Regions from separate parts of the Amycolatopsis speibonae genome, predicted to be linked through region 1. Evidence: predicted binding sites of a transcription regulator. Region 1 holds the regulator's gene; the other holds the start of a gene.
What was found. The regulator HspR, encoded in region 1, represses chaperone genes until heat shock. The targets are predictions, from matches to a motif close to ANNTTGAGTNNNNNNNACTCAANNT.

Region 1 (4,319 bases):
GGGATCGGCCGCCATCGGCCCGGCGGCTCCTCCTGTCCGGCGGGCGGAGAGAGGGTCACCTGCGGCGGGGCGGGCGCGACGACGTCTTCTCCCCGGAGGATGCGCTCGTGCAGCTCGACCAGTTCCGCGCCCGGCTCGACACCGTGGGTCTCCACCAGGCCACGGCGGGCGTCTTGGAAGACCCTCAGTGCGTCGACCTGGCGGCCCATCCCGTAGAGCGCGCGCATCAGCAGGACGTAGAGGCGTTCCCGCATCGGATGTTCGGCGATCATCCCGGTCAGCCGCGGCTGCGCCTCGTAGTAGTGACCGAGCCTCAGCTCCGCCTCCAGGTACTGCTCGGTGAGCGCGGTGTGCAACTCGTCCAGCCACCGGCGGCTCTGTTCGGCGAACAGGCCGGGCACTCCCGCGAGCGGTTCGCCGGTCCACAGGGCGAGTGCTTCCGACAACACCTGTCTGGCCTGGTGCGCGTCCCCCGAAGACAGCGCTTCTTGAGCCAGTGCACCGAGTTCCCCCGCGCGGGAGGCGTCCACCGTCGAGGGCGGCACGGCGAGCCGGTAGCCGTCGCCCGCCGACACCAGCACGTCTTCGCCGGCGCCGGCGGTGGCGAGCAGCCGCCGCAGTCTCCAGGCGTAGGTGCGGACGGTCGAAGCCGCGCGGGCGGGCAGGTCCTGGTCCCACAGGGTGTCGGTCAGCCTGCCGAGGGACACCGCCGTGCCGGGCGTGAGCGCCAGCGCGGCCAGCATCGCCTGCTGTTTCGGCGTTCCCACGGGGATCGCCACCCCGTCCGGGCGGTACAGCCGCATCGGGCCCAGCACCACGAATCGCACCCCAGGCCACGCTGCCGCCATGCGCGTCGCTCCCTCCGGCGCAACGACCGTCGGCGCCACTCGATGCTAACGCCGGTGGAGCCCGGGGAGCGCGGGATTGCCTCTTCGGCTCCGCTTCGGTGCACGAACGGCCGTGGAACGACCAAAACGCGTCTAGTCCTCTGAATGCCGGGGACGCCTTCCGGCGCCAGACCACGGTCAGGGCATTCAGAGGACTAAACGCGTGTTTTCAGCGACGGGGTTTGGGCTTCCAAACCACGAGCGCGGTCTGCTGCCGCAGGGGAACGAGATCCTTGCGGTAGGAGGCGTGCACGGCCGCGGCCGTCTGTTCGGCGGTGACGTACGCCGCCGTGAGCTCTTCGGTCAGTTCGGCGATCCGGGCGCGGAGCGCGTCGACCTGGTTTTCCAGCTCGATGATCCGCTTGATGCCCGCGAGGTTGACACCGTCCTCTTGGGACAGTCGCTGCACCTCGCGGAGCAGCGCGATGTCCCGCATGGAGTAGCGACGGCCACCACCGGAGGTCCGGCCCGGCGACACGAGACCATGGCGGTCGTAGGACCGCAGGGTCTGCGCGTGCAGGCCGGAAAGCTGCGCCGCCACCGAAATGACGAACACCGGGGTGTCCTCGTCCGCACCGTGCGGCAGCCCGCCGAACATCGTGCTCACCTGCCTTCGAGAAGTTCGGTGATCTCCGGTCGCGGGTCGTGCTCGGACATGGCCTCCGCGTAGGCCTCCAGCGCTTCACGGGCCTTGTCGTCCAGTTTGGACGGTATGGCCGCCTGCAGGGTGACCAGCAGGTCGCCCTGCGAGCCGTCCCGCTTCGCGATTCCCTTGCCGCGCACGCGAAGCACGCGACCACTCGCCGTACCCTGCGGCACCTTCAGCGAGACCTTGCCCTCGAGCGTCGGCACGGTGATCGTGCCGCCGAGGGCCAGTTCCGCGAAGGACACCGGCACGGCGATCGTCAGGTCGAGGTCCTGGCGCCCGAACACCGCGTGCGGCGCGACGTGCACGCGGACGTACAGATCGCCCGGCTGCGCGCCGCCCTTGCCCGGTTCGCCCTGGCCCGCCAGCCGGATCCGCTGGTCGTCGGCGACGCCCGGCGGGATCCGCACGGTCAGGGTGCGGGTGCGGGTGCTGACGCCCTCGCCCGCGCATTCCGGGCAGGGGTCGTCGATGATCGTGCCGCGGCCGCGGCAGTCGCGGCACGGCTCGGAGAACGCGAACGCGCCCTGGCTCCGGCTGACCAGCCCGCTGCCCTGGCAGGTCGAACACGTCCTCGGGGAGGTCCCCGGCTTCGCGCCGTTCCCGCCGCAGGTGGAACAGGTCGCCGGGCTCGACAGCCTCAGCGGCAGGGTCGCGCCCTTGACCGCCTCGGTGAAGTCGATCCGGACGTCGGTCTCCACGTCCGCGCCGCGCTGCGGGCGGTTCGCCGTGGCACCCGCCGCGCCGCCGCGGCGGCCGAAGAGACCGCCGAGGATGTCGCCGAGCCCGCCGAAACCGGCCTGCTGCTGGCCACCCGACTGACCGAAGATGTCGCCGACGTCGAAACCGCCGCTTCCGCCGCCACCACCCGGGAAGCCGAAGCCGCCGGGACCGCCGGAGCCGAAGAGGCGGCGGGCCTCGTCGTACTCCTTGCGCTTGGACGTGTCGGAAAGGACGCCGTACGCCTCGGAAACCGCCTTGAACTTCTTCTCGGCCTCCGCGTTGCCCGCGTTGGCGTCGGGGTGGTTCTCCTTGGCCAGCTTGCGATAGGCCTTCTTGATCTCGTCCGCGGTGGCGTCGGAGGAGACGCCCAGCTCACGGTAGAAGTCCTTACCGATCCATTCCCGTGCACTCACCGAACGTCTCCTCCTTTCACGCCGTATCGCCGATCAGCGGTTGTTCTCATCGAAGAGCTCGCCCTCGAGCGGCAGCTCGCCGCCCACGGGCGGGTCCACCGGGGCGTCCTGCGCCGCCGGCGCCGGAGCCGGGGCGGCGCCCGGCTCGTGGTCGGTGACCCCGACCAGCGCCGCGCGCAGCACGCGCTCGCCGAAGCGGTAACCGCGTCGCATGACCGTGGTGACCGTCGGCCCGGCGACGTCCGGCGAGGTGCTGTGCTGGACGGCCTCGTGCACGCTCGGGTCGAAGGCCTCGCCCTCGGTGCCGAACGGCTCGAGCCCCGATCGCTGCAGGCTCCCGACCAGCTTCTCGCCGACCGCCTTGAACGCACCCGTCAGGTCGCCGTGCTGCCCCGCGCGCTCGAGGTCGTCGAGCAGCGGGAGCAGGTCGTTGACGACCGACGCCTTGGCGCCGGTGACGACCTGTTCGCGGTCGCGGTCCACGCGCTTGCGGTAGTTGGCGTACTCCGCCTGGAGACGCTGGAGGTCGGCGGTGCGTTCCGCCAGCTCCTTCTCCAGGTCGGTGGCCACCGACACCGAATCGTCCATGATGGAGTCCCCGAGGCCGGGGCCCGCGTGGGTCGCGGGCACCGGCTCGACGGGCTCCACCGTGTCTTCGGCGGGAGCGGCGTGCTTCGGGCCATCCTGGGCTTCGGGCGCCGGGGCGGGCGGGCGGACCTCACCGGTCAGCGGATCGATCCGCCTGCGGTCCCGCACGACCACCGGTTCCTCCGGGCCCCGGCCCTCGGTCTCGTCGTAGCGGCCCGTCACTTCTTGTCCTTCTCGTCCTCTTCGACGATCTCGGCGTCGACGACGTCGTCCGCCTTGGCCTGCGAACCGGTGCCCGCGCCTGCCGCACCGGCCGCGCCTTCACCGGCGGCACCTTCGGCGCCCGGGGTGGCGTTGGCGTAGAGCGCGGTGCCCAGCTCCTGCGAAGCGGTGTTCAGCTTCTCGATGGACTCGCGGATCTTCGCCGAGTCGGTGCCCTTGAGCGCCTCGTTGGCCTCGTCGATCGCGGACTTCACCTTGCCCTTGAGTTCCTCGGGCAGCTTGTCCTCGTTGTCCTTGACGAACTTCTCGGTCTGGTAGACGAGCGTCTCCGCCTGGTTGCGGGTCTCCGCCTCCTCGCGGCGCTGCTTGTCCTCCTCGGCGTGCGCCTCGGCGTCCTTGACCATGCGCTCGATGTCGTCCTTCGGCAGCGCGGAGCCACCGGTGATCGTCATCGACTGCTCCTTGTTCGTGCCGAGGTCCTTCGCGAGGACGTGCACGATGCCGTTGGCGTCGATGTCGAAGGTGACCTCGATCTGCGGCACGCCACGCGGGGCGGGCGGGAGACCGGTCAGCTCGAACATGCCGAGCTTCTTGTTGTGCGCCGCGATCTCGCGCTCACCCTGGAACACCTGGATCTGCACCGACGGCTGGTTGTCGTCCGCGGTGGAGAAGATCTCCGAACGCTTGGTCGGGATCGTGGTGTTGCGCTCGATGAGCTTGGTGAACACGCCGCCCTTGGTCTCGATGCCCAGCGAAAGCGGGGTCACGTCGAGCAGCAGGACGTCCTTGACCTCGCCCTTGAGCACACCGGCCTGCAGCGCGGCGCCGACGGCGACGACC
Region 2 (4,319 bases), on a different contig from region 1:
TGTTAATTGTCCACAATGGACAGTACTTGGGCGGTCCTCGCGTACCGCCGCGCCGTCGGCGCGATAACCTCCCGCGAATCGAACGTGGCTCAATGCCACGGCATCGGGCCCGGCCGGGTCAGAATGGGCCGGCCACGACCGGCCGACGAAAGGATCGCCTTGCCCGTCTCGACGACCACGGGAACCTGGCGGCGCCTGTTCGCGGCCTGCGCCGTCGCCGGAACGCTCGCCGCCTGTTCGGGCGAAGCTCCGCCACCGCCTGTCACCTCGATGTCGGCCTCGCCGCCTGTTCTCCCCTCGGTCGTGACCAGCCCGTCGCTACCGCCGATCCCGTCCCAGACCGCGCCGAGTTCTTCCGTCGCCCCGAATCCCGCCCCCAAGCCGAAGCCGGCTGAACCGGTACAGGGTTCGTGCGGCACGGTGACCGCGGCGAGCGGGCTGACCCTTCAGGTGCTCAACGGGCCCGGGGTCTCCTGCGCGGACGCGACCGGGATCGTCGGCTCGTTCCACAAGAGGATCGCCGGACGCCAGTCCGCGGGCTCGGACGAGCCGGTCAGCGAGACCGTCGACGGCTGGCTGTGCGTCTCCGGCGCCCCCGCCGCGCAAGGCGGCACCAATTGCAGCAAGGGCGAGCAGAACGTGTTCGCCGCCGTCGTCCCCGTCGAATGAACCACCCCCGAGAAGAAGGGCCCATGAAGAGCCTCGCCGTAGTTCCCGCCGCGCTCGCCGTCGTCCTGCTGAGCGGCTGCGGCGCCGATCCCGCCCCCGCGGCCGCGCCGCAGCCGTCCTCCCCCGCGGCCGCGCCGGTCGCCGCCGGAACACCCTGTGGAGAGGTGGCCGGGCCCCAGGGTTCGAAGAACAAGGTCGTCGCGCACGGAAAGACCGAGTGCGCCGAAGCGACCCAGGTGCTCACGGACTACTTCACCAAGCTGACGCCCGCCGAAGCCGCTTCGCCGCAGGGCCCCGGGCCGGTGGTGATCGGTTCCTGGACCTGCGGGAGCGGGCCGAACGATCCGGTGACGAGCTGTTCCACCGAGGACGAGCGGCAGATCGAAGCGACCCGGCTCTGACGGGCACCCGGCGGCGTCACTTCTCGCGACGCTGCCGGGTCCGGTCCAGCCGGTACAGGACCCCGAGGCCGATCGCCATGCCCAGCAGGATCAGGCCGACCACCCCGCCCACCGACAGTCGCCAGATCAGCGAAGACCTCGACGGGTAGACGAATCCGTCGCCGGCGAAGATCCTGTCGCCCTCCGCGACCCTGGCACCCTCGATCTGCCCGCGACCGGTTCGCCCGTCGTCGAACCGCCAGTCACCCGCACAGTAGGGGATCTGACCGCTCATCGGCGATCCCTCCTCCGTGCATCCCGAGACATCGGTGACCGTGACGTCCTCGCCGGTTCTCAATTCACCGACGTGGTCACCGAAGGCCCCCCAGACGAACCACAAGAGGACGACATACGGGATCCCGGCCGCCAGCACCTGGAAAAGCATTCTGGAATTCCGCGGTTTGCCCGGCACTGAATTCCTTTCCTCGATCAACGAAGAGACAACAGGGTTTCCCGGTCGAGTTTGCCGACGACCAGGTACTTCGGCTGATATCCGGGTGGGACCACGAAACAGACGAGACCCGCGGTGCCCTCGAACGCGCCGGGAGCACCCGCGCAGTCACCGACCCGCCGCGGGGCGCCGTGCTCGTCGGCTGACAGCTCCAGTGCCGTATCGCCCAGGCGGGACGCCTCGATCCGCAAGGTGAGGACGTGGAATCCACTCAGCCACGCCTCGGCCCCTTCGGGCGGTTTCGGCAGGCTGTCGACGACACGCACGGCGGAGTCCCCGGACGCGGCTGTCTGCCCCTTGCCGATCACCGGCGGCGGCCCCCACGCCTCACGGCGGTGTTCCCACAGGTTCGGGACGGGATCTGCCGCGTCGCGGTACGCCGTCCCGCCGAAACCGAGTGGCGCCAGCACGACATACGCGGCGAAGACGAAGCCTGCCAGGAACGACAGCGACTTCCGCGCGGTCACCGGCCTCACGACCGAGAACGCCACGACGGCCCCGAGCATCAAGAGCGCTCCGCCGATCGACATCACCGCGGTCTTCTCCCACGGATGGTGGACCTCCACGACCGCGGTGGCCCCGCGCACGGACAACACCCTGGCGGTCACCGAGGAGAGCTTCGCGACCACCGGCTCCGCGAGACCGAACGCCCGATCCGTCGGCAGTTCGATCGCGCGGCCGTCCTCGGTGATCGCCAGGGTCTCGTAGGTGGTGTGCGGACCGTTCTGCCCTTCGGTCGTCGTGGAGTCCGATACGGAAACCACCGCGCGCACGTCGTAAGAATCGGCCAGCCCTTCGACGACCCACCGTCCGGCGAAAGCCGCGATGAATCCCAGGACGATTCCGAGCACGACCAGAACGGCCACCGTTTCCGGCCGCGTCTTGCCTTTTGGAGACACTTCCCGAAAAGTCATCGACACCCCCTTGTCCGACCGATCCAGTCTATTCTTCGACGTGGTCCGACGGCACGGGATTTGTACCTACGCCCACCATTTCCGCGGTCATTTCGTCCTCCTCGCCCACCGGGGGCCCCTTGCGGGCCGAGGTAAGAGTCGTCTAGACTCAAACCATGCTCACCGGGGACGACGCCGTGACAGTGGTCGAGAGTTCGATCGATGCGGCCACTCTGTTCACTCACCACCGTTACCGCGATTTGGCGGCCGCGCTCCACCCCGACCGCAACCCCGGCGACCCCCGCGCCCACCGGGCGGCCGCCACCCTCAATCGTCTTCACTCCGACTGGAAACGTGCCCGGCGCCAGACCGTCACGACGGCGACCTCGGCCTACACCCTCACCGCCCCGCACGCGGTGGGCAGTGTCTCGACGACCTACCGCACCACCGGCCCTCACCTGGTCAAACTCGTCCGAGACCCGGCGCTCAACCCGCTGATCCACGCCGAATGGGCGGCGTTGCGCACGCTCGACGGCTTCACCGAACGGCACCGCTGGCTGCGTCCCTACTACCCGCGGCTGCTCGACACCTCGGGTCCGGTGGCGCGGGGCGACCGCGCGTTCAGCGTCCTCGATCCGCTCGTCGACGGGTTCGTCACCCTCGCCGACATCGCGAAGGCCTTCCCTGCCGGACTCGAGGGCCGCGACTACGCCTGGATGCACCGGCGCCTGCTGCGCGCCGTGGCGGGCGCGCACCGCGCCGGCGTCGTCCACGGCCATCTCACCGCGGACAACGTGCTCGTCCACCCCGGACGGCACGGGATCGTCCTGATCGGCTGGTCCTTCGCGGTCGAAGACGGGGCGCTTCCGCTGGCGGCGGACAACTCCCTCCGATACCCGCCCGAAGTCCACAAGGGACTTTCGATGACCGCGGCGACCGACGTCCACATGCTCCACGAACTGATGCTTTCCCTGCTGGCGCCTGCGGAAACCCGGCAGCGTGCGTTCGCCACGTGGTGCACGCAAGAAGACCCGGCACAGCGACCCGAAGCCGTCGATCTGCTCGACGAGTACGACGACCTGCTCGGCGAGCTGTACGGCCCCCGCACCTTCCGCCCCTTAACCATCCCCGAGACAGGAGCCTGACATGGGACACGGACACTGGGACGACAACGCCTACGCCGCCGCGAAGACCTTCCGCGCGGCCAAGGGCGAGGACGATTTCGGCTACAGCGCCGATCTCCGCGCCAAACCCGCGAAGGACTGGAAGGCCGCGGCCGCGCTCGACCCGAAGAACGCCGTACGGGAATGCCGGGATTCGGCCGACCATACCGATTCGACGCCGATCGCGGTGCTGTTCGACGTCACCGGCTCGATGCGCCGGGTACCGCGGATCATGCAGGGCAAGCTCGGCAAACTGCACGGTCTGCTGAAGCGCCGGGGCTATCTCGCCGACCCGCAGGTGCTGTTCGGCGCGATCGGCGACGCCGACAGCGACCGGGTCCCGTTGCAGATCGGGCAGTTCGAATCGGACAACAGGATGGACGAGCAGCTGCGCACGATCTTCCTCGAAGGCGGTGGCGGCGGGCAGAAGAGCGAGTCCTACGAGCTGGCCGCCTACTTCATGGCCCGGCACGTGGTCACCGACGCGTGGCGGAACCGCGGCCGCAAGGGCTACCTGTTCCTGATCGGCGACGAGCTGAACAAGCCGGCGCTGGAGGCCCGCCACATCCGCCGTGTGCTCGGCGACGACGTCCGGGAAGACATCGATCCCGCGTCGGTGTACCGGGAGCTGGCCCGCAAGTGGCACGTCTACTTCGTGCTGCCGAACCAGTCCTCGTACTACAACGACCCGGAGATCGGCGAG

Region 2: the regulator HspR is predicted to act here: its motif matches at 2,605-2,629, upstream of ACFOSH_RS02170 (adenylate cyclase).

The regions. Positions count from the first base shown of each region.
Region 1 covers NZ_JBHRWK010000004.1:39,163-43,481, reverse strand. Annotated here, with positions in the region: gene ACFOSH_RS01685 (AfsR/SARP family transcriptional regulator) at 1-848, opposite strand, end outside; gene ACFOSH_RS01680 (heat shock protein transcriptional repressor HspR) at 1,057-1,485, opposite strand; gene dnaJ (molecular chaperone DnaJ) at 1,491-2,669, opposite strand; gene grpE (nucleotide exchange factor GrpE) at 2,703-3,479, opposite strand; gene dnaK (molecular chaperone DnaK) at 3,476-4,319, opposite strand, start outside.
Region 2 covers NZ_JBHRWK010000005.1:21,564-25,882, forward strand. Annotated here, with positions in the region: gene ACFOSH_RS02150 (hypothetical protein) at 160-669, shown strand; gene ACFOSH_RS02155 (hypothetical protein) at 693-1,070, shown strand; gene ACFOSH_RS02160 (hypothetical protein) at 1,087-1,494, opposite strand; gene ACFOSH_RS02165 (hypothetical protein) at 1,539-2,474, opposite strand; gene ACFOSH_RS02170 (adenylate cyclase) at 2,630-3,598, shown strand; gene ACFOSH_RS02175 (hypothetical protein) at 3,600-4,319, shown strand, end outside.